Regions from separate parts of the Pseudoalteromonas sp. B160 genome, predicted to be linked through region 2. Evidence: riboswitches for the same ligand, from Rfam matches in the RefSeq annotation. Region 2 holds a riboswitch; the other holds the start of a gene.

Region 1 (10,732 bases), 1.5 Mb from region 2:
AAAAGTGGTTTATTACGCCCTGGCATGTTGCTCAAGACCGCGTTACAACTTAGCTCGAATCAAGCGATGATGGTGCCAGAGAAAGCGGTGATCCCACAACAAGATAAACATTATGTTTTTCAAATTGAAGACGGAATAGCCACTAAAGTAGAGGTTCACGTTGCAGGTCGTCACAATGGTTGGGTTGCCATTGATGAGGGTATTAGTAATGGGCAACAAATTGTTACTGAAGGAATTATTAAAATTCGCTCAGGCAGCAAAGTTACTGTGAAGGGGTAAACTGTGAAAATTACTGATACCAGTGTCAAACGTCCCGTTTTTGCAATTGTAATTAACCTACTGTTACTAACCTTTGGCTTAGTGGCTTTTTCGATGTTACCGCTGCGCGAATATCCTGATATTGAATCACCCATAGTCAGTGTAAGCACTGAATATACGGGAGCGTCAGCCGAGATCATTGAAACAAAAATTACCCAAGTGCTGGAAAACCGTATTTCCGGTATTGAAGGCATTAAAAGCATTAATTCATCAAGTAGAAATGGCCGCTCAAATATTACCATTGAGTTTAATATCAGCCGTGATATTGATGCAGCATCAAACGATGTCCGTGAACGTGTAGCGCGCACACTTGATAGTCTACCTGAGCAAGTACGCCCGCCAGAAGTATCTAAATCTAACAGTGATGAAAGCCCTATTGCATGGTTTTTACTCAATAGCGACACAATGGATTCATTGCAACTGTCTGATTATGCACAGCGCTTTATTGTCGACCGTTTAGCTGTGGTAGATGGTGTTTCCAATGTACGTGTTGGTGGTGAACGTAAATATGCCATGAAAATTTGGCTCAACCGCCAAGCAATGGCTGCTCGTGGCATAACCAGTAGTGACATAGAAAACACCCTACGAACTGAAAATGTTGAGCTACCTGCAGGTGAGATAGAATCTATCGACCGTGACTTTACAGTTCGAACAGCGCGTAGTTACAAAGAGCAGCGTGATTTTCAAAACCTAGTAATTAAACGTGGCGACGATGGTTACTTAGTTCGTCTTGGTGAAGTCGCTGATGTAAAATTAGAAGCCGCTGACGATGAAAGCTTATTCCGAGGTAATGGCCGCAATATGGTTGGCCTTGGTATTGTTAAACAAGCTAAAGCGAATACACTTACCGTGGTTGATAATGCCCGTGCTGAACTTGAAAAAATCAAACGCAACCTGCCAGAAGGCACAACTATTCAAGACAGCTACGACTCGTCAATATTCATTAAAGAATCAATTAACGAGGTTTACAGAACCTTGGCTATTTCTATGGCCTTGGTGGTATTAATTATCTTCTTATTTTTAGGGAACATTCGCGCCACCTTGATCCCAGCGGTAACAGTCCCAGTTGCGCTGGTCGGTAGCTTTATGTTCTTATTGGCGATGGGTTACTCAATTAACTTATTGACACTACTGGCGCTGGTGCTAGCAATTGGCTTGGTTGTTGATGACGCGATTGTAATGCTAGAAAACATTCACCGGCGTATCGAACTGGGCGAACCTCGCCCTACTAGCCGCTTATCGTGGCGCCCGTGAGGTTGGCTTTGCAATTATTGCCACCACCTTAGTGCTGATCTCGGTGTTTGTCCCCTTGGTATTTATGGATGGCCGTATCGGCGCATTATTTACCGAGTTTGCGATGGCCGTGAGCGCCGCGGTATTCTTCTCAAGCATTACCGCATTAACACTCTCGCCAGCGTTGTGTTCATTAGTACTTAAACCATCCTCAAAAGAGAGTAAATTCAGCCAATGGATGGACCGTATCTTTAGTAAGATTGAGCAAAGTTATAAAAACTCTTTACGCTCAAATATGACGCGTTCAGGTGGTTTAACAATCACCCTACTGCTGGCTGGTTTTGTTAGTTATTTACTGTTCCAACAAATTCCTTCAGAACTTACGCCAAAAGAAGACCGTGGTACTTTCTTTATCATGATGAGTGGCCCTGAAGGGGCAAGTTATGAAAATAACGCCGCCAACATGGCAAAAATTGAAGAACGTTTAATGCCTTATTCCGAAGCGGGCGAACTAAGTCGAGTGCTGGTACGCGTTCCTGGCTGGGGTGGCAGCGGTGGTGTGGCAATTGTTGGTATGGCAGACTGGGATGAACGTAAACGTTCAACTTGGGAAGTAATGGATGAGATCAGTGCAAAAATGACTGAAGTCACCGATGTGCGCGCGTTTGCTATTATGCGCCGTGGTATTGGTGGCGGTGGCTCATCACGGCCCATTGAGTTTGTCCTGCAAGGTAATGATTATGCACAATTAGCTGATTGGCGAGACCGGATCATTGAACGTGCAGAGAAAAACCCAGGACTGGTGCGTATTGACCATGACTACAAAGAAACCTTCCCGCAGTTTTTGATCAGTATCGATAAAAACAAAGCGGCGGATTTAGGGATTTCAGTTTCGGATGTTGGCCGCACCCTTGAAACCATGTTAGGCCAACGCCGTGTTACCACCTTTATTGACCGTGGTGAAGAGTACGATGTGATCTTAAAAGGCACTAAAGCTGACTTTGCTGATCCTACCGATATATCAAATATTTGCCTAAAATCACGCAGTGATGAACTGGTTCCTCTAGATAGCTTAATTAGCTTAAAAGAAGAAGCCACTGCATCAAGGCTAAATCGTTACAACCGAATGCGTGCTATTACTTTGAGCGCTAACCTCGCCGATGGTTATACCCTTGAAGAAGCGCTTAACTTTTTAAATAAAGTGGCAATGGAAGAAAACGAAATTGATGGCGCCATTGATTATAAAGGTGAATCGCAATTATATTATGAAGGTGCCTCAGCGATGACGTATGTTTTCATTCTAGCGCTTACTGTTACCTTCTTAGTTTTAGCCGCTCAGTTTGAAAGCTTTATGCACCCCTTTGTGATCATGCTCACTGTGCCACTGGGTTTGATGGGCGCAATGTTTGGTTTATGGGTTGCAGGACTAACCATAAACATTTACAGCCAAATAGGCATTGTAATGCTGATTGGTCTTAGTGCTAAGAACGGTATATTGATTGTCGAATTTACCAATCAATTGCGCGATAAAGGCGTAGAGTTTAGTGAAGCTATTTTACAAGCAGCAACCCAAAGATTGCGACCAATTATTATGACCTCTTTGACTACGGTAATGAGTGCGGTGCCACTAGTGCTAGCCTCAGGCCCTGGTGCAGAGAGCCGTATGGTAATTGGTGTAGTGGTGTTTACTGGTGTTATTGTCGCAACCATACTTACGCTATTTGTTGTTCCTGCGGCGTACTATGCACTGGCTCGCAATACTCAGTCTCCTGAGTTTTTACAACAAAAGCTCAACCAACAAGAAGCTGAAAGGCCGCTAAAAGAACTTTAATCTCATCGTAGCGTTGCAAACCTACAGCAACGCTACTTTTCACTTCCCTGCCGTAATTAAATGAAATAATAAACCTCCTTGCTCGTTCTTCTGTTACGCTAGATAATCCGTGTAATTTAACAGCTTTAAGGAACAACTAAATGAGTATAACAAATGAAACTGCAACATTTGGTGGTGGCTGCTTTTGGTGTATTGATGCCGCGTTTAGGCGCGTGAAAGGCGTTTTACAAGTAAGCTCTGGCTATACTGGCGGCGAAACAACTGAGCCTACGTATAAACAAATTTGCACTGGCCTCACCGGCCACGCAGAGGTTGTACAGATTAAGTTTGACAGTAGCCAGATAAGCTATGAGACCTTACTGGCGATGTTTTTACCCTGCATGATGCCACTCAGCTAAACCGCCAAGGTAATGATATAGGCACCCAATATCGAAGTGTGATTTATTATCATGATAGCGAGCAGCAAGCGCAAACTAATCAATATATTGCAAAATTACAAAGCCAAATATGCGAAGATATCGTCACTGAAGTTAGCCCTGCAACCACTTACTACCCAGCAGAGCAGTATCACCAAGACTACTACAACGAAAACCCTGAGCAACGCTATTGCAGTTTATTGATAGCACCTAAGCTGAAAAAGTTTGAGAAAGACTATAAACAGTTTTTAGTAAACTAAGCAAAGTGCTAAATAAGCATTTTCATCTAAATATAAAAAAGCCCGACAAACAAAAGTGTCGGGCTTTTTTATTTAAGCTAGAACGAGATCAGAACTGGTAACTTGCGCCAGCAAAAAATTGTCGCCCTGCAGCATTGTAGCCTAGCAGTTCACCGTTAGCAGCAGCCCTTATACTAGCCGCAAAATATTCTTTATCAGTAATATTTTCAATGCGAGCTTGCAATGATAACTCATCCATTACTTGATAATTTACTGATAAATTAAATACCGTGAAAGAAGCTAACTCTGTATCATAGATTGAAGGACGCGACGAACGATATTGCATTGCTATATTAGCATCAAAATCGCCCCAGCTTTTACCAAGCGCATAATTAAACATTTCAGATGGTCTACGCGGTAAATCCGTATTGGTTGTTTCATCTTTGGCATCTAATAAGCTCAAATTAACATTATGTTGAAAGCCCAAACCTTCAAACTCGGCTGATAATTCAATACCTTGCATAGATACTTTTTCGACATTAGTCGCCATATACTTACTCGTTCCAGCAACTATTTTATTCTCAATTAAGTTATCGATCTTATTATCAAAAATAGCAATATCATAACGACCCCATTTAGTATCTAAGGTGATACCAAATTCATTATTAACAGACTCTTCCGGTTTTATATCATTGTTAGGTATATACCATTGACTATCTGTAACAAATGCATTGATCAATGATGGTGCTCTAAAGGCTGTACCATGACTTAAGCGTAGTGTTATGTATTTATTTGCTCGATAGCCTAAGCCTGTTGTGTAAGTATTTGCACGACCATGAAAATCATAATCATCGGTTCTTACTACTGCATTTCCTAACCAAGTATCATCATAATAAAATACGCCAACGAAGAGTGCTGTGTTATCACGCTGTTCTTCAGATGATTTTGCCGAAGAGCCTGATAAGTCTTCATTCAAAAAATTAACACCACCGGTAATATCAACCGTATTAGTTAGTGTATATAAACCACTGTATTCAAATTCAACTCGCTCTGTACTGTAAATCTGCTGATCTTCGGTACCTGTTTGAATATTTTCTTCTTGAGAAGTACTCACAGAGGCACTTTGTGTATAAATCTCAGAGCTTTTTTCCAGCCTAATTTAGCGGTGTAGTTTTCAAAGTCATATGCGTCATTGCCGTAAGCGTTGTCATACTCGCCTTGGCCTTTGCTATACTGGCTTAGCAAACTAAATACACCGGCATTTTCAGTTTTATATGCTAAGTTAAAACCAATATTTTTATTGGTATAACCGTCGTCATCATGATCTTTTGTTACTGGCTGTGATGGATCTTTACCTGTTACATCATAGCCGTCAGTATTTTCATAGCCTAAGTTATAATGAAAAGTAACGGCATCTTTTACAATCCCGCCTGCTAACTGGTAGTTTTCATAGCTATCAGTACCCAACGTAGCAGATAGTGTATTATTAGTTGCTTGACGAGTAATTATATTGATAACACCAGCGACAGCATCAGAACCATAAATTGCAGCTCTCGCACCTTTTACAATCTCAACTCGCTCAATGCTGTTAACCGGTATATTGGTTAATGATACGCTACCAGAACTTGCATCACTGACACGCACGCCATCAACCAGCACCAAGGTATACTTTGCCGTGGCGCCACGAACAAATACATCAGCCTTTTGACCAAAGCCACCGTTGCGTACAATATCAACACCTGCAATGTTGCTTAGTATTGATGGTAAGTCTCGATAGTTATTTTTTTCAATATCACTGCGCTCAATAACAGTTACACTGGCAAGTACATCAGTAATTGATTGTTCAAATTTATTAGCTGTTACCGTCAGGCGTTCTATTGATTGCTCTGCAGACACAGAAAAAGACAACGCAGCGGCAATTGCTACGCCTAGAGTAGATTTGTTTAACATGATATCCCCTGACCCGCGCCCACCGCACAAGTGATAGTAAATTGACTTCAAGGCCGGTCTCCGGACTTAACATAACTCGCTAATAAATTTAGCTAAAAGTATGTATCACCGTTGCGGGGGCAGTGTTGGACTTCGTTTATATCCTATAAACGCCACCAACTTCCCGATTATCTTGCTTTACTTAATCAACAACCTTGAAAAGTAACCACAAGCACCTTGAAAATAGGTCGCTATTGTGATTATTTTAAGCACAAAAGTCAATGGACGGCTATACATCTAAATACTCTAGGTTCTAGGAATAATCATAAGTTCTAAACTAAAAAAGCCAAACTACATTGCTGCAATTTGGCTTTTTCTAGCACCTAGAAACCTAGCTCCTAGCTTTCTAATCTCTAAAGTTTTTAAACTGAAATGGTTGCCCTAAATCAGCACTGCGTACTACTTGCATGGCTTCTTGTAGGTCATCACGTTTTTTACCCGTTACACGTACTTCTTCGCCTTGGATCGCGGCTTGTACTTTTACTTTAGAGTCTTTAATGGCTTTAACGACTTTTTTAGCCATATCTTTTTCGATACCTTGCTTTAGCGCAACATTACGGTAAACATTTTTTCCCGCACGTGAAATATCTTGCAGCTCTAAACTTGATACGTCCATACCGCGTTTTGATATTTTGCTCGCTAAAATATCAAACAACTGCATAACCTGTGAATCAGCTTCTGCTTTTAGTTTAATGGTTTTATCATTAAGCTCTATTGACGCATCAACGCCTCTAAAGTCAAAGCGAGTTTCAAGTTCACGGTTAGCGTTATCAACAGCATTTTTTGCTTCGTTCATTTCGACTTCCGAAACAATGTCAAATGAAGGCATAAGTCTCTCCTAACAAGATATTTTTAATTCAAATTTATATTGTCGATAATTATACTATATAAATTTTATAAATCTTTACACTTTTCTATGCTTTGTTCAGGTGCGATACGAAATTTGTTTGATATACTGCGGTTCTATTTTTAAACGATTTAGGATTTTTCGTGACTCGGCGTGTTTATCAAACTCTATTTTTAATCAGTATTCTGGTATTTACCTTTTTGTTTGCCCGCGATTTTAGGGGCGTTGGGGTATCGTCACTGCCTCATCTAGATAAGTTAGTGCATTTTATTATTTTCTTTGTTCTGGCAGCCGTCATGGTCAGAGCGTTCAAGCTACCTGTATTCGTTCACCTCGTGTTATTAGCATTTTATGGCATCGCTATTGAGCTAATGCAAAGCACAATCCCTTATCGTAGCGCATCTGTTGCTGATGTTGTTGCTGACTTTTCTGGGGCTGCTAGTTTCTTTTTGTTGTTCGGTATTTATTCTCGTTTTAAAAAGAATCAAAATGGCTAATATATTCGTCGTTGGCGATGGTGCCATTGGGCTGCTCTATAGCCATTATTTGAGTCAACAGCACAGGGTTACCCTACTTACCAAGCATGCTATTGACGAACCTCGTTTTTATCAACAAGCAAACGCGCCAAAACAAGCAATTAATTGCCAACTGACAAACCTGACTCAATTATCTGAGCACGGCCAAGTCGATGTTGTTATTTTTACTGTTAAAGCATATCAAGTTGCCACCGCATTTAGGCAACTAAAGCCTTTTTTAAGCGCTCAATGCCAATTGATTTTATCTCACAATGGCATGGGTAATGTAGATGAAATAAATAGCGAACTTACAAAACAACAAGGACTATATTTTTTAACAACACGTTTAGCGGGCTACAAAGATGCACCTTTTAGTGTGTTGCATACTGGTATCGGGAGCAGCATTTTAGGTGATTGTAACCAGCAAGCAAAAACACAACTCGCTGAAGTTAAAAATCTACTAAACGCTATTCCTGAATTAACAACCACAAATAATATACAACAATTACGCTTTGAAAAATTACTCGTTAATATTGCTATTAATCCACTCAGTGCGCTGCACAATGTGAAAAATGGCGCACTGACTGCACCACAGTTTAGTGGCATAATTTTAAATATCTTAAACGAAGCGTGTACCGTAGCAAATAAACTAGGTATTAATGTGCGACTTGCTGAAGCATTAGCGAACGCCTATCAAGTGATGAGTGATACCAAAACAATTACTCATCAATGCATCAAGATGTCGCCCATAATCGCATCACAGAAATTGACGCGATGTGCGGTTATATTTGCCAAAAAGGTAATCAACTCGGTATTAATACCCTCACAATCAATCTTTACTCGATGCTATCAGACATAAAAAAAGCGCGATTTAACTCGCGCTTGTTATTAATAACTATCAACCTTACGGGCGATAAACTTTAACATTGGCAAAGCCATTTTCATGTAAAATAAGCGCCTGTAGCTGACTCATTACACCTTTAGTGCAATATAAGTAGTAGTCTTTGTCTTGCGGTAGGTCTGCAAATTTGGTCGCTAAGCGGAAAAATGGCAAATGCACAACTTCTATCCCATCAATTTCAAGCGGTGCTGCATCTTCTTCTTCCGGCGAGCGAATATCAACAACAACTGCATCAGCTGGTAAATCAGAAACTGACTCTGCCTCTTTTAGCTCTTGTTTAGCTTCGACGTCAATGTCACGAATATCCATAATACGTGCGTTTTCAATAACAGTATTGAGCACATCAAAATCAAACTTTTGCTCTTCAGCTTCTACTACGGCAATTTTAGCTTTAACTGTAGGCTTTTAGAAATCACACCACAGTATTCCGGCATAGTTTCGGCCATTTCTGCGGTGCCGATTTTACGAGCGATGTTTATAATTTCTTGTTTGTCGTGTTGGATCAGCGGGCGTAATATAAGCGTTTCGGTAACACGGTCAATCACACTTAAGTTGGCTAATGTTTGACTTGAAACTTGGCCTAGACTCTCACCGGTAACAAGCGCTTGAATCCCCATTTTTTCAGCTATTTGGCTGCCTGCACGCATCATCATACGTTTGAGAACTACACCCATTTGACTGTTTTCAACATTTTCTAAAATTTCGGCAACAACGGGGTCAAAGTCAACACTGATAAATTTAACTTTATGGGTTGAGCTAAACTGCTTCCAAATATAATAGCTGGCTTGTTTAACACCAATCTCGTGCGCCGCACCGCCTAAATTGAAGAACAAAAAGTGCGTACGAGCGCCTTTGCGGATCATTTGATAACTAGCAACGCCCGAGTCAAATCCACCTGACATTAACGACAAGACATCTTCTTGCGTTGGTAATGGGAAACCGGCCATACCATGATGGGTGTGCGTTACTACGTAAGCTTTATCATCTTTAATTTCAAGGCGAATAGTTACTTCAGGATTTTTCAGTCTTACGCTGGCGCCATCGACGTGTTGATTTAACCCACCACCCACATAACGCTCTACATCGGTAGAAGTGAAATCATGCTTACCTTGGCGTTTACAACGCACACAGAATGTTTTGCCAACAACAGTGTGACCAACCATATCTAGCGCTTTTTCGTAAATATCGTGCAGGTTTTCGTAGTTAGTTTCGGTCACTTCAATAAACTGCACGATACCTGGGATCCGTTGTAAGCCATCGATAAAATCAATACGCATTTGCGCGTCATCTAATTTAGTTACGACGGATATATTGTCCCAGTTATTTTGTACTTGTACTTTTTCGTCAAGCTTGCGTAATACAATTTTTAATGTTGTTCTCTAACAACTTAGTAAAACGTTTTCGCACAGAACGGCTTTTAATTGCTATTTCAGGATGGAGTTTGACGATAAATTTAAGCATAGTTTACTCGTTAGACAATATTTAGGATTCACGCACCCACGTGTTGGGCGCGGGATTATAACAAAAAATCTAACGTCTAGGAAATAAACAACCGCTGCGTTTAATTAAACGGCACCTGCCTGTGCCGCTAATTTACTGTATTTTTCGCGTAACAAGTTAATTTTTGGGATGCTTTGCTCTGTACCAAATGCTTTAAAAAGTGCTAACACTTTTAAGATACCATTATAAATATCTTGCTGAATTAACTCACCGCTTAACCGTCTAGCTTTAATGTAAGGAGTCCAAAAACTGACAGTAATTTTTAGCATGTGAGCAAGCTCAACAGCATCTTCATCGTCAATTGCGATCATACCAACTTCACGCAGGCCAATTACAATTTCGCGCACTTGGCTTAACAAAGCTGCTTGGAACTCAATATAGTCTTTTTTCAGTACTTCGTCGCGAGATAAAATATCACCCAAATTGTCATAGAAAAAATGAAAACGCCACATCAACTCAAACAAAGCATCAAGATACCCAGTTAAGTGTGTCAGTGCTTCATCCTGCTTATCCATTGGCACAAACTGAGTGTGTAAATGCTTACTATATAATGCAAAAATATGGCGAATAATGTCTTCTTTATTTTTAAAGTGATAATAAAGATTACTGGGACTGATGCCCATGTGAGAAGCGATATGATTGGTTGTTATCGCGCGCTCGCCATGTTGGTTAAATAGCATTATGCTAGTTGTAATTATTTTATCCTTGGTACTCATATCCTGCGACTCTGATTATTTTTATTAGAGTAAATGACCATAATTCACTCAGTATTATTAGCCGCGCAGTATATACAAATATAATCCAATAAAATACTACCTTGAAAATTTCTAATCCATAATTCGTAGTTATTGTTTCTTATTGAAATAAACTCATTTACAAATGAAAATATGCAGTCGCAATTTGCAGGCTGATCTGGACAACAAAGACTGTTAATATAACCCTC
Region 2 (10,732 bases):
ATTATCACTTGAGCGCCAGTATCACTATTGGGCTTGAGTAAAATGGGGTTAAAATCAACCCGTGGCACCACTTTAGCTGCAATCGCCTGAAGTGCTTGCGCACGACCTATTTCGCCGCCATCTTCTGTTACAGCGCTGTTTAAGGCCATATTTTGCGGTTTGAATGGAGCAACTTTGATCCCGCGTTCAACAAATACCCGGCACAATGCTGCAACTAAAGTACTTTTCCCTGCATCAGAAGTCGTACCTTGTACCATTAATGTTTTCATCATGACTGCCCTTTCAGTGTTAAGGCAAGACCTGCCATTATAAATTCAACTCGCGCAGCTTTTGCGGCAATGGCTTGATGTAACCAGCCTGATTCATCTACAAACCGGCGGCTTAGCTCGCCCAGAGGCACAATACCGTGGCCAACTTCGTTACTGACAAAAATCACTTGCCCCGGTAAATTTTCAAGGGTATTTAGTAGTGCTGATTTCTGTTCATCCCAACAATCACTTGTGGCGTGACATAAACAGTTACTTAACCATAAGGTTAAGCAATCAACTAAAATACAGTTATCTTTGCTGCTGTGTGTTTGTAACGCTTCAGCCAATGCAATTGGCTCCTCAACTAACGGCCAATCTATAGAGCGCTGTTGTTGATGATGGACTATACGATCTTGCATTTCAGTATCGTGGGCTTGCGCCGTTGCGAGGTAAATAACGCTTTTATTGCTTTGCTGTGCAAGCTGTTCAGCAAAGCGGCTTTTTCCACTGCGTGCGCCGCCTAAAATAAATGTGTGGTTAGCGTTCATAATATACTCACGAAAGTTAAGTAAATGGCAATTTCACTTAGCTGCTGCGCCGCACCTAAACAATCGCCAGTGTAACCACCTAACTGCTGTTTAAACCAGCGGATCAAAATGACTCTTAGGATCAGTAATACTGCGATAAGAATGAATACGGTTTGCCATAACAATACACCAACAGCAATCAAGCTAACCAGTAAAGTAGCGGCGGTTACAAGTAACGTAACTAAACTAGTGACCGATAGGTGCATAGCAAGCGGCTTTACTTTTGAAGTCGCATCCTCACTTACATACTCCATCCCCATAATTAAACTGGTTGCCACTACTCGGCTTACACATTGCCCGATAACAATTGCACTCAATACAGTAATCAATGACTCACTAAGAAAGAGTAGGCTTTGAAATTTAACCAGCAGCATAATAAATAATGCCGCTGCACCATAAGTACCAAGACGACTGTCTTTCATAATGGCAAGCTTTTGCGACACCTGCCAACCACCGCCAAAACCATCCCATACATCGGCCCAGCCATCTTCATGAAATGCGCCTGTTAATAACAACCCGACAGCCATCATTAGTAATACACTTATTGATGCTGGTAACAGTAATTGAAAAATGCCGTAGCTGAGTGCTAATAATCCACCAAGCAGTAAACCCACTAAAGCAAAATAGCGACTTGCTTGATTTAAATGAGCACCGCTTACATTAAAGCGCAACTGCACCGGTAGCCGGGTTAAAAAGCTAATTGCTAATAACAGTAACTGCCATTGCGTTACTTTATTTGCCTCTAGGTTAGGCATTAACTGACAACCTGCTCAACACCAGCATCAGCAAAACTAGCCATCTGATTATAAAAACCAAGTGCGGCTTGCAATAATGGTAAACTTAACGCAGCGCCAGTGCCTTCACCCAAGCGTAAATCAAGTTGCAGCAGTGGCTTAACATCGAGTGCGTTTAACATCAGTCGATGGCCTTGCTCATTTGAGCAATGTGCAAAAATTAAATAATCTTTCACTGCTGGGTTAATATTAATTGCGGCCATTGCCGCAGCACTACAAATAAAGCCATCAACTACTACAGCCATGCCTTGCTCAGCCGCAGCCAACATAGCTCCCGTAATATGCACAATTTCAAAGCCACCTAACGCTGCAAGTAGTGAAATAGGATCTGCTAAATGTAACTGATGCAATACCAGCGCTTGCTCTACAACTGTTATTTTACGCGTAACAATATCATCACTAACACCCGTGCCTTTGCCAACACACTGCTGTGCAGGTAAATTCAGCATAGCTGCCATAATCGCTGCTGCACTGGTGGTATTACCTATGCCCATTTCGCCAAAGGCAATTGTATTACAACCACTATGACTGAGCTGCTGCACCAGCTGTTTAGCATTATTAAAGCCTTGCTGTACCTGCGCGGTATTCATTGCCATGTCTGTATTAAGTGGCTTTGTTATACTTCCTAGACGGCAATTATGGACACTTGGCGCTGTGACTGGATGCAAAATACCACAATCAATCACTTCTAATTGCCAACCTAACTGTTGGCAAAAGACATTAATAGCGGCACCACCGCTGACAAAATTAGCTACCATTTGTGAGGTGACATCACTGGGCGCTATCGATACCCCTTGTGCAGCAACACCATGATCTCCTGCAAATACCAGCAAAGTAGGCTTATTGATTGCAGGTGCAAAGGTTTTAAAAGCATCTTCGCTTGCCACTTTTTGGCTAAACAAAGTAACCAGTTGTATTGCACATTGTTCTAACTGTCCAAGTGCACCAAGCGGTTTAGTTTTTTGGTTAATCTTATCAATGATGAGGTGACCAAATTGATTAGTTACTGTGGGTATATTAAACATCTGACTAACTCTCTCGCTTGCGAAAATAAAGTAACGATAAAAAGAAAATACTGCCTATTGCAGAAGTAATAACACCGATTGGCAATTCTTGATTTGCAAGTAAAATACGCGATAGCACATCAACCCACACCATAAATATACCGCCAACTAAAGCCGTCATGATCAAACCAGTAATAGTGCCTTGCGACACAAAAAACCGTACTATATGCGGGATCATCAAACCAACAAAACCAATACCACCACACATCGCCACTAACACTGCAGTGATCAATGAGCTCAATACCAACATTAATAACCGAAACCGCTGTACCGGTATTCCTAAAGTTGCAGCACTTTCATCACCTAGTAACATTGCATTTAGTTGCCGACGAAAACCCATCATCAGCCCGGTGCAACTAATAATAACTAAAGCGGGTAACCATAACGTTGACCATTGTGCGCGAGCAAAGCTGCCTAGCGTCCAAAATAAAATAGCCGTGATCGCCTGTGGATCACTAAAATATAAAAGTAAGCTGGTAAAGGCACTGAATAAAAAGGATAAAGCGACCCCAGCCAAGAGCATGCTTTCAACTTGTCCGCGACCTGCTCGTCCGGCAATAAAAACCAGTAATAACATAGTCAATAAACTACCAACAAATGCCGCGGCCGACATTGTTATTCCCGCGCTGACTCCTGTTAGTGTCATAAAACATACCACACCAAATGAGGCTCCCGATGAAATACCAAATAAGTAAGGATCGGCTAACGGGTTACGGGTTACGGTTTGTAAAATTAAACCAGCAATAGCTAGACCAGAGCCAGCTAAAAACGCCAACAATGTTCGTGGCATTCGCAGTTGCCATATGATCCGCGCTATAAAGGAGTCATCTCCCTGACCTATAATACTGTGGTATACATCAATGAGTTTACTGGCCGCAGCACCAAAGCTAAGTGCTATAAAAATGCTCGACAAGGCAAAAAATAGCGCCACGCTGACTGCAAAATAATTATTTTTTTGCATCAACGCCACCACCTTGATAGCCGTAAAAATAGGTAATACGCGGAATGACCTTATTTAATTGTTTACTCTGTGGATGCGCCGAGACTTCTGCACAGACACCAAATACTTCGCTGAGCATTTCTTCCGTGATGACATATTCTGGGCTACCCGTTGCAACTAACTCACCTTGCTTTATCACCAGTAGTTCATCACACATACTTGCTGCAAGATTAAGATCATGGAACGACGCTAATACCGTTACATTTAGCGATTTAGCCAACTCCATTAATTGAATTTGATATTTAATATCTAAGTGGCTGGTAGGCTCGTCCATAATTAATAATTGAGGGCTTTGTACAATTGAACGTGCTATCAATGCGCGTTGCTTCTCGCCACCGGAAAGGGAATCAAACGATTGCTGTAAATGATGGCTCAAGCCAACTTGCTCAATCGCCTGAAAAATAATTTGTTGATCATTTTTAGTTGTCGAACTAAATAAGCTTTTATGCGGCGTAAGACCAAGACTCACTACATCATAAAGCGATAGGTTAAATTGCGAAGGTGTTTCTTGCAGCACCACAGCAACCTGCTTGGCATATTCATCCGCACTTAGCTGCCAAATATTTTTCCCTGCAAATATAACCTCACCGCACACTGGTTTAGTGTAACGGTATAAACAACGCAATAAACTTGATTTACCTGCGCCATTAGGCCCTAACAAACCAATAAATTGGCCTGGTTTTATTGCAAAATTAATATCGTGCAAAATGGCGGTATTTGCCACCGACCACGATAAATTAGCTACTTCAAGTAAGGGGGATCTATTACTGCTGGTATTTGCAATGTGTTATCTCTCTAGCAATAGCTAAACCCAATACACTACAAACCATTATGATCATGGTGATAATAGAAGAGTTAGCCCGCTCAATAGGTAATAAATTAACGTATTTTGTATCTGACTTATCGCGCTTGCGACTTACAGTTGCGGGAACAGTTGAGGAGTTACACCCCATTCCAAAATACATAAGGCTCTATTATGGGCGGGTGAGTAAATATTTCAATTAATATCTTTCTAGACGGCTAAAAATAGTATTTTAAAACACAATTCTTGGCCATGCTTTATCGCTATCATCTATGTAAATATCAATACAAATGAGCTTCCCATAACCGATTGAAAATATGTTTTGCTGATTCGACTCTTTTGGTAACCGACAAATAATACCTAATAGTTGCTTGATCACTCCGGCATGCGTTAAAACTAATTGTGCTTGAGTACGATTACTTGCAATATCAATTAGTAACGTTTGCCACCACGTTGCTATTCGCTGATAAAAATCCCTCATACTTTCGCCATGAGGGGGTTACTTGCCAAGGGCTTTGCCAGAAATCGCCAATACTAGGAGAGTCCGTCTGTTGCCACAAATCATCATATTTACAGCCATCCCAATCACCAAAATTAAACTCTCGGAGCTGATCGGTCAGAAAAAGTGGTATTTGCTGGGCATGGCTAAAAGATCTGGCAAATTCGCTACATCGTTTCAAAGTCGAACTTTGTACAAGCTCAATATTAGTTAGCTCACTGCACGCTTGATGTAATTGCGCACGGCCAAGTTCACTGAGTAAAAAATCTGTCTGTCCGGCCAAGACTCCTTGCTCAATCAATTCGCCATGGCGTAATAAGTAAACGCGACTAGAAAATGGCGGCATAAAACCCTCTTACATTAAAGAAAAGTACTTTTAACAATAGCATAATGGTCATCCTAAACGGATTAAGCGCACATCAAAATGTAGAACGGCATTAGCTCCTATTTTTCCACCATTCCCCTTGCGTCCCCACGCCAGCTCTGCAGGAATTACAAATTCATAGCGAGAACCAACCGACATCAATAAAATACCTTCTCGTAATCCTTCGATTGCCTCATCTAAGGTAAATACTTCAGGCATTCCAGCTTTATAACTATCAGCTATTACGCTGCCATCAGCAAGCATAATACGCTGATTGATGACCACGGTATCTGTGTCAGTTACTCGCTCACCAGAGATCTCATCTATTACTTTATACATCAAACCAGAAGCACACAGTTGAGTATCAGCATGATTACTAAATTTAACTATGAAGCTTTCACTGTTTTTACGATTGAGTCCTGATGAACCTTTTGATTTAGTTGTTTTTTTACGTGCCATGAAGCCCCACTATTTGTATGATAAATATAATAATCTTATCGCATAGGTAGAGGCCTAAACGCTAAGTTTTATAGTGAGTTTGCGAGTTTTTCAAAACAATAAAATGATCTTAATGATTGGCGCTGTCTTTGCCCGCCAGCATAATCTCACTGCTAAATCACTTTCCTGCAAACGTAAAAAAGCCCGACTATTTCTAGTCGGGCTTTCTTTAATTAGATCCTGGCAATGTCCTACTTTCACATAGCAAATGCTACACTATCATCGGCGCTGTTTCGTTTCACTACTGAGTTCGGCATGGGGTCAGGTGGGTCCAAAACGCTATTGTTACCAAGAAAATTCTTTTCAATTTTCTTATTTTAATTATTAAGTTTTAAGTCCTTCGACTAAATTTGGAGCCTGGCAATGTCCTACTTTCACATAGCAAATGCTACACTATCATCGGCGCTGTTTCGTTTCACTACTGAGTTCGGCATGGGGTCAGGTGGGTCCAAAACGCTATTGTTACCAAGCAAATTTGGTGTTAATCGCGTTAGCAATTAACTAAAATTTGGAATTCTGATAATAAAAGTTTTCAGTAAATCTACTTTAGTCTATTAACTTCTTGCGCTATCAACTATCACATAAAACGCGTTTGGCGTTGTATGGTTAAGCCTCACGGGTAATTAGTACAAGTTAGCTTAACATATCACTATGCTTCCACATCTTGCCTATCAACGTTGTAGTCTTCAACGGCCCTTCAGAGAGCTTATAGCTCTAGTGAGAACTCATCTCGAGGCCTGCTTCGCGCTTAGATGCTTTCAGCGCTTATCAGTTCCGAACGTAGCTACCGGGCAATGCCATTGGCATGACAACCCGAACACCAGCGGTTCGTTCACTCCGGTCCTCTCGTACTAGGAGCAACCCCTCTCAATTCTCAAACGCCCACGGCAGATAGGGACCGAACTGTCTCACGACGTTCTAAACCCAGCTCGCGTACCACTTTAAATGGCGAACAGCCATACCCTTGGGACCGACTTCAGCCCCAGGATGTGATGAGCCGACATCGAGGTGCCAAACACCGCCGTCGATATGAACTCTTGGGCGGTATCAGCCTGTTATCCCCGGAGTACCTTTTATCCGTTGAGCGATGGCCCTTCCATTCAGAACCACCGGATCACTATGACCTACTTTCGTACCTGCTCGACGTGTCTGTCTCGCAGTTAAGCTGGCTTCTACCATTACACTAACCGTACGATGTCCGACCGTACTTAGCCAACCTTCGTGCTCCTCCGTTACTCTTTGGGAGGAGACCGCCCCAGTCAAACTACCCACCAGGCACTGTCCGTAACCCCGATTCAGGGGCCAACGTTAGAACATCAAAACTACAAGGGTGGTATTTCAAGGACGACTCCACAAAAACTAGCGTCTCTGCTTCTAAGTCTCCCACCTATCCTACACATGTAGGTTCAATGTTCAGTGCCAAGCTGTAGTAAAGGTTCACGGGGTCTTTCCGTCTAGCCGCGGGTACACAGCATCTTCACTGCGATTTCAATTTCACTGAGTCTCGGGTGGAGACAGCGTGGCCATGGTTACACCATTCGTGCAGGTCGGAACTTACCCGACAAGGAATTTCGCTACCTTAGGACCGTTATAGTTACGGCCGCCGTTTACCGGGGCTTCGATCAAAAGCTTCTCCGAAGATAACCCCATCAATTAACCTTCCGGCACCGGGCAGGTGTCACACCGTATACGTCATCTTGCGATTTTGCACAGTGCTGTGTTTTTAATAAACAGTCCCAGCCACCTGGTCACTGCGGCTCCAATCAGCTTAGAGAGCAAGTCTCATCACCAATCGGAGCGTACCTTCTCCCGAAGTTACGGTACGATTTTGCCTAGTTCCTTCACCCGAGTTCTCTCAAGCGCCTTAGTATTCTCTACCTGACCACCTGTGTCGGTTTGGGGTACGATTCGGTATAATCTGAAGCTTAGAGGCTTTTCCTGGAAGTATGGCATCAGCAACTTCATCACCTTAGTGACTCGTCTCGTGTCTCAGCCTAACAGCAACCTGGATTTACCTAAGTCACTAGCCTACTCACTTTCACATGGACTACCAACGCCATGCTTGCTTAGCCTGCTCCGTCCCCCCATCGCAATTATACCAAGTACGGAAATATTAATCCGTTTCCCATCGACTACGCCTTTCGGCCTCGCCTTAGGGGTCGACTTACCCTACCCTGATTAACATGGGATAGGAACCCTTGGTCTTCCGGCGTGCGGGTTTTTCACCCGCATTATCGTTACTCATGTCAGCATTCGCACTTCTGATACGTCCAGCATACCTCCCGGTACACCTTCAACCGCTTACAGAACGCTCCCCTACCACTCAGAATAAATTCTGAATCCGCAGCTTCGGTGCATAGTTTAGCCCCGTTACATCTTCCGCGCAGACCGACTCGACCAGTGAGCTATTACGCTTTCTTTAAAGGATGGCTGCTTCTAAGCCAACCTCCTGGCTGTCTGGGCCTTTCCACATCGTTTCCCACTTAACTATGACTTTGGGACCTTAGCTGGCGGTCTGGGTTGTTTCCCTCTTCACGACGGACGTTAGCACCCGCCGTGTGTCTCCCGGATATTACTTTACGGTATTCGGAGTTTGCAAAGGGTTGGTAAGTCGGGATGACCCCCTAGCCTTAACAGTGCTCTACCCCCGTAAGTATTCGTCCGAGGCTCTACCTAAATAGATTTCGGGGAGAACCAGCTATCTCTCGGTTTGATTAGCCTTTCACTCCTAGCCACAGGTCATCCCCTAACTTTTCAACGTTAGTGGGTTCGGTCCTCCAGTTGATGTTACTCAACCTTCAACCTGCCCATGGCTAGATCACCGGGTTTCGGGTCTATACCTTGCAACTAGTCGCCCAGTTAAGACTCGGTTTCCCTACGGCTACCCTATTCGGTTAACCTCGCTACAAAATATAAGTCGCTGACCCATTATACAAAAGGTACGCAGTCACCCAACAAGTGGGCTCCTACTGCTTGTACGTACACGGTTTCAGGTTCTATTTCACTCCCCTCACAGGGGTTCTTTTCGCCTTTCCCTCACGGTACTGGTTCACTATCGGTCAGTTGGGAGTATTTAGCCTTAGATGATGGTCCACCTATATTCAGTCAAAGTTTCACGTGCTCCGACCTACTCGATTTCACTTAAAAGGGATTTTCATGTACGGGACTATCACCCTGTATCGTGGCACTTTCCAGAGCCTTCCATTAACACCAATTAAGCTTAAGGGCTGTTCCGATTTCGCTCGCCGCTACTTTCGGAATCTCGGTTGATTTCTTTTCCTACGGGTACTTAGATGTTTCAGTTCTCCGCGTTCGCCTCGTTAACCTATGTATTCAGTTAACGATACCTGCAAGCAGGTGGGTTTCCCCATTCGGAAATCCTAGTCTCAAGTGCTTTTTACTAGCTTGACTAGGCTTATCGCAAGTTAATACGTCCTTCATCGCCTCCAACTGCCAAGGCATCCACCGTGTACGCTTAGTCACTTAACCATACAACCCAAACGGGTCTTTGTTTCGTGACAGTTTAACTTCGCCAGAAGTTAATATTGAATACTAAAGTAGATACCAATCAACAAACGTAAACGTTCATTAAATGGCACTGAATGATACTGCTATCATTCTTTTTTACTTTTGAAAACTCTGTACAAATACACTGTATTTATACGAATTTTATTATCAGCTTTTCCAAATTTTTAAAGAGCATATTAATTAGTTATCCCAAAGGGATACGCACTAATTAACAATCATCTGTGTGGACACTACGAACAAATAAGTTCTAAATCGTATAAGGAGGTGATCCAGCCCCAGGTTCCCCTAGGGCTACCTTGTTACGACTTCACCCCAGTCATGAATCACTCCGTGGTAAACGTCCTCCCGAGGGTTAGACTATCTACTTCTGGAGCAACCCACTCCCATGGTGTGACGGGCGGTGTGTACAAGGCCCGGGAACGTATTCACCGCGTCATTCTGATACGCGATTACTAGCGATTCCGACTTCATGGAGTCGAGTTGCAGACTCCAATCCGGACTACGACGCACTTTAAGTGATTCGCTTACTCTCGCGAGTTCGCAGCACTCTGTATGCGCCATTGTAGCACGTGTGTAGCCCTACACGTAAGGGCCATGATGACTTGACGTCGTCCCCACCTTCCTCCGGTTTATCACCGGCAGTCTCCTTAGAGTTCTCAGCATTACCTGCTAGCAACTAAGGATAGGGGTTGCGCTCGTTGCGGGACTTAACCCAACATCTCACAACACGAGCTGACGACAGCCATGCAGCACCTGTATCAGAGTTCCCGAAGGCACCAAACTATCTCTAGTAAGTTCTCTGTATGTCAAGTGTAGGTAAGGTTCTTCGCGTTGCATCGAATTAAACCACATGCTCCACCGCTTGTGCGGGCCCCCGTCAATTCATTTGAGTTTTAACCTTGCGGCCGTACTCCCCAGGCGGTCTACTTAATGCGTTAGCTTTGAAAAACAGAACCGAGGCTCCGAGCTTCTAGTAGACATCGTTTACGGCGTGGACTACCAGGGTATCTAATCCTGTTTGCTCCCCACGCTTTCGTACATGAGCGTCAGTGTTGACCCAGGTGGCTGCCTTCGCCATCGGTATTCCTTCAGATCTCTACGCATTTCACCGCTACACCTGAAATTCTACCACCCTCTATCACACTCTAGTTTGCCAGTTCGAAATGCAGTTCCCAGGTTGAGCCCGGGGCTTTCACATCTCGCTTAACAAACCGCCTGCGTACGCTTTACGCCCAGTAATTCCGATTAACGCTCGCACCCTCCGTATTACCGCGGCTGCTGGCACGGAGTTAGCCGGTGCTTCTTCTGTAAGTAACGTCACAGATAACCTCTATTAAAGACTACCCTT

Evidence for each region. Region 2 has a riboswitch for cobalamin ahead of P4S61_RS04420 (ABC transporter ATP-binding protein). Riboswitches for the same ligand answer to the same signal wherever they lie in the genome.
Region 1: another riboswitch for cobalamin. It lies ahead of P4S61_RS11615 (TonB-dependent receptor domain-containing protein); the one in region 2 lies ahead of P4S61_RS04420 (ABC transporter ATP-binding protein).

What each region holds. Positions count from the first base shown of each region.
Region 1 covers NZ_JARLUX010000001.1:2,484,932-2,495,663, reverse strand. The annotation lists gene P4S61_RS11630 (efflux RND transporter periplasmic adaptor subunit) at 1-279, shown strand, start outside; partial or broken gene P4S61_RS11625 (efflux RND transporter permease subunit) at 283-3,382, shown strand; partial or broken gene msrA (peptide-methionine (S)-S-oxide reductase MsrA) at 3,523-4,058, shown strand; partial or broken gene P4S61_RS11615 (TonB-dependent receptor domain-containing protein) at 4,147-5,987, opposite strand; cobalamin riboswitch at 6,022-6,199, opposite strand; gene P4S61_RS11610 (YajQ family cyclic di-GMP-binding protein) at 6,373-6,855, opposite strand; gene P4S61_RS11605 (VanZ family protein) at 7,017-7,370, shown strand; partial or broken gene P4S61_RS11600 (ketopantoate reductase family protein) at 7,285-8,052, shown strand; gene P4S61_RS11595 (ketopantoate reductase family protein) at 8,118-8,312, shown strand; partial or broken gene thiI (tRNA uracil 4-sulfurtransferase ThiI) at 8,293-9,750, opposite strand; gene P4S61_RS11585 (TetR/AcrR family transcriptional regulator) at 9,855-10,505, opposite strand.
Region 2 covers NZ_JARLUX010000001.1:942,139-952,870, forward strand. The annotation lists gene P4S61_RS04395 (cobyric acid synthase) at 1-269, opposite strand, end outside; gene cobU (bifunctional adenosylcobinamide kinase/adenosylcobinamide-phosphate guanylyltransferase) at 269-796, opposite strand; gene P4S61_RS04405 (adenosylcobinamide-GDP ribazoletransferase) at 793-1,590, opposite strand; gene cobT (nicotinate-nucleotide--dimethylbenzimidazole phosphoribosyltransferase) at 1,590-2,654, opposite strand; gene P4S61_RS04415 (FecCD family ABC transporter permease) at 2,659-3,654, opposite strand; gene P4S61_RS04420 (ABC transporter ATP-binding protein) at 3,641-4,477, opposite strand; cobalamin riboswitch at 4,563-4,705, opposite strand; partial or broken gene P4S61_RS04430 (histidine phosphatase family protein) at 4,728-5,340, opposite strand; gene P4S61_RS04435 (FKBP-type peptidyl-prolyl cis-trans isomerase) at 5,389-5,817, opposite strand; rRNA gene rrf (5S ribosomal RNA) at 6,035-6,149, opposite strand; rRNA gene rrf (5S ribosomal RNA) at 6,212-6,326, opposite strand; rRNA gene P4S61_RS04450 (23S ribosomal RNA) at 6,459-9,345, opposite strand; rRNA gene P4S61_RS04455 (16S ribosomal RNA) at 9,642-10,732, opposite strand, start outside.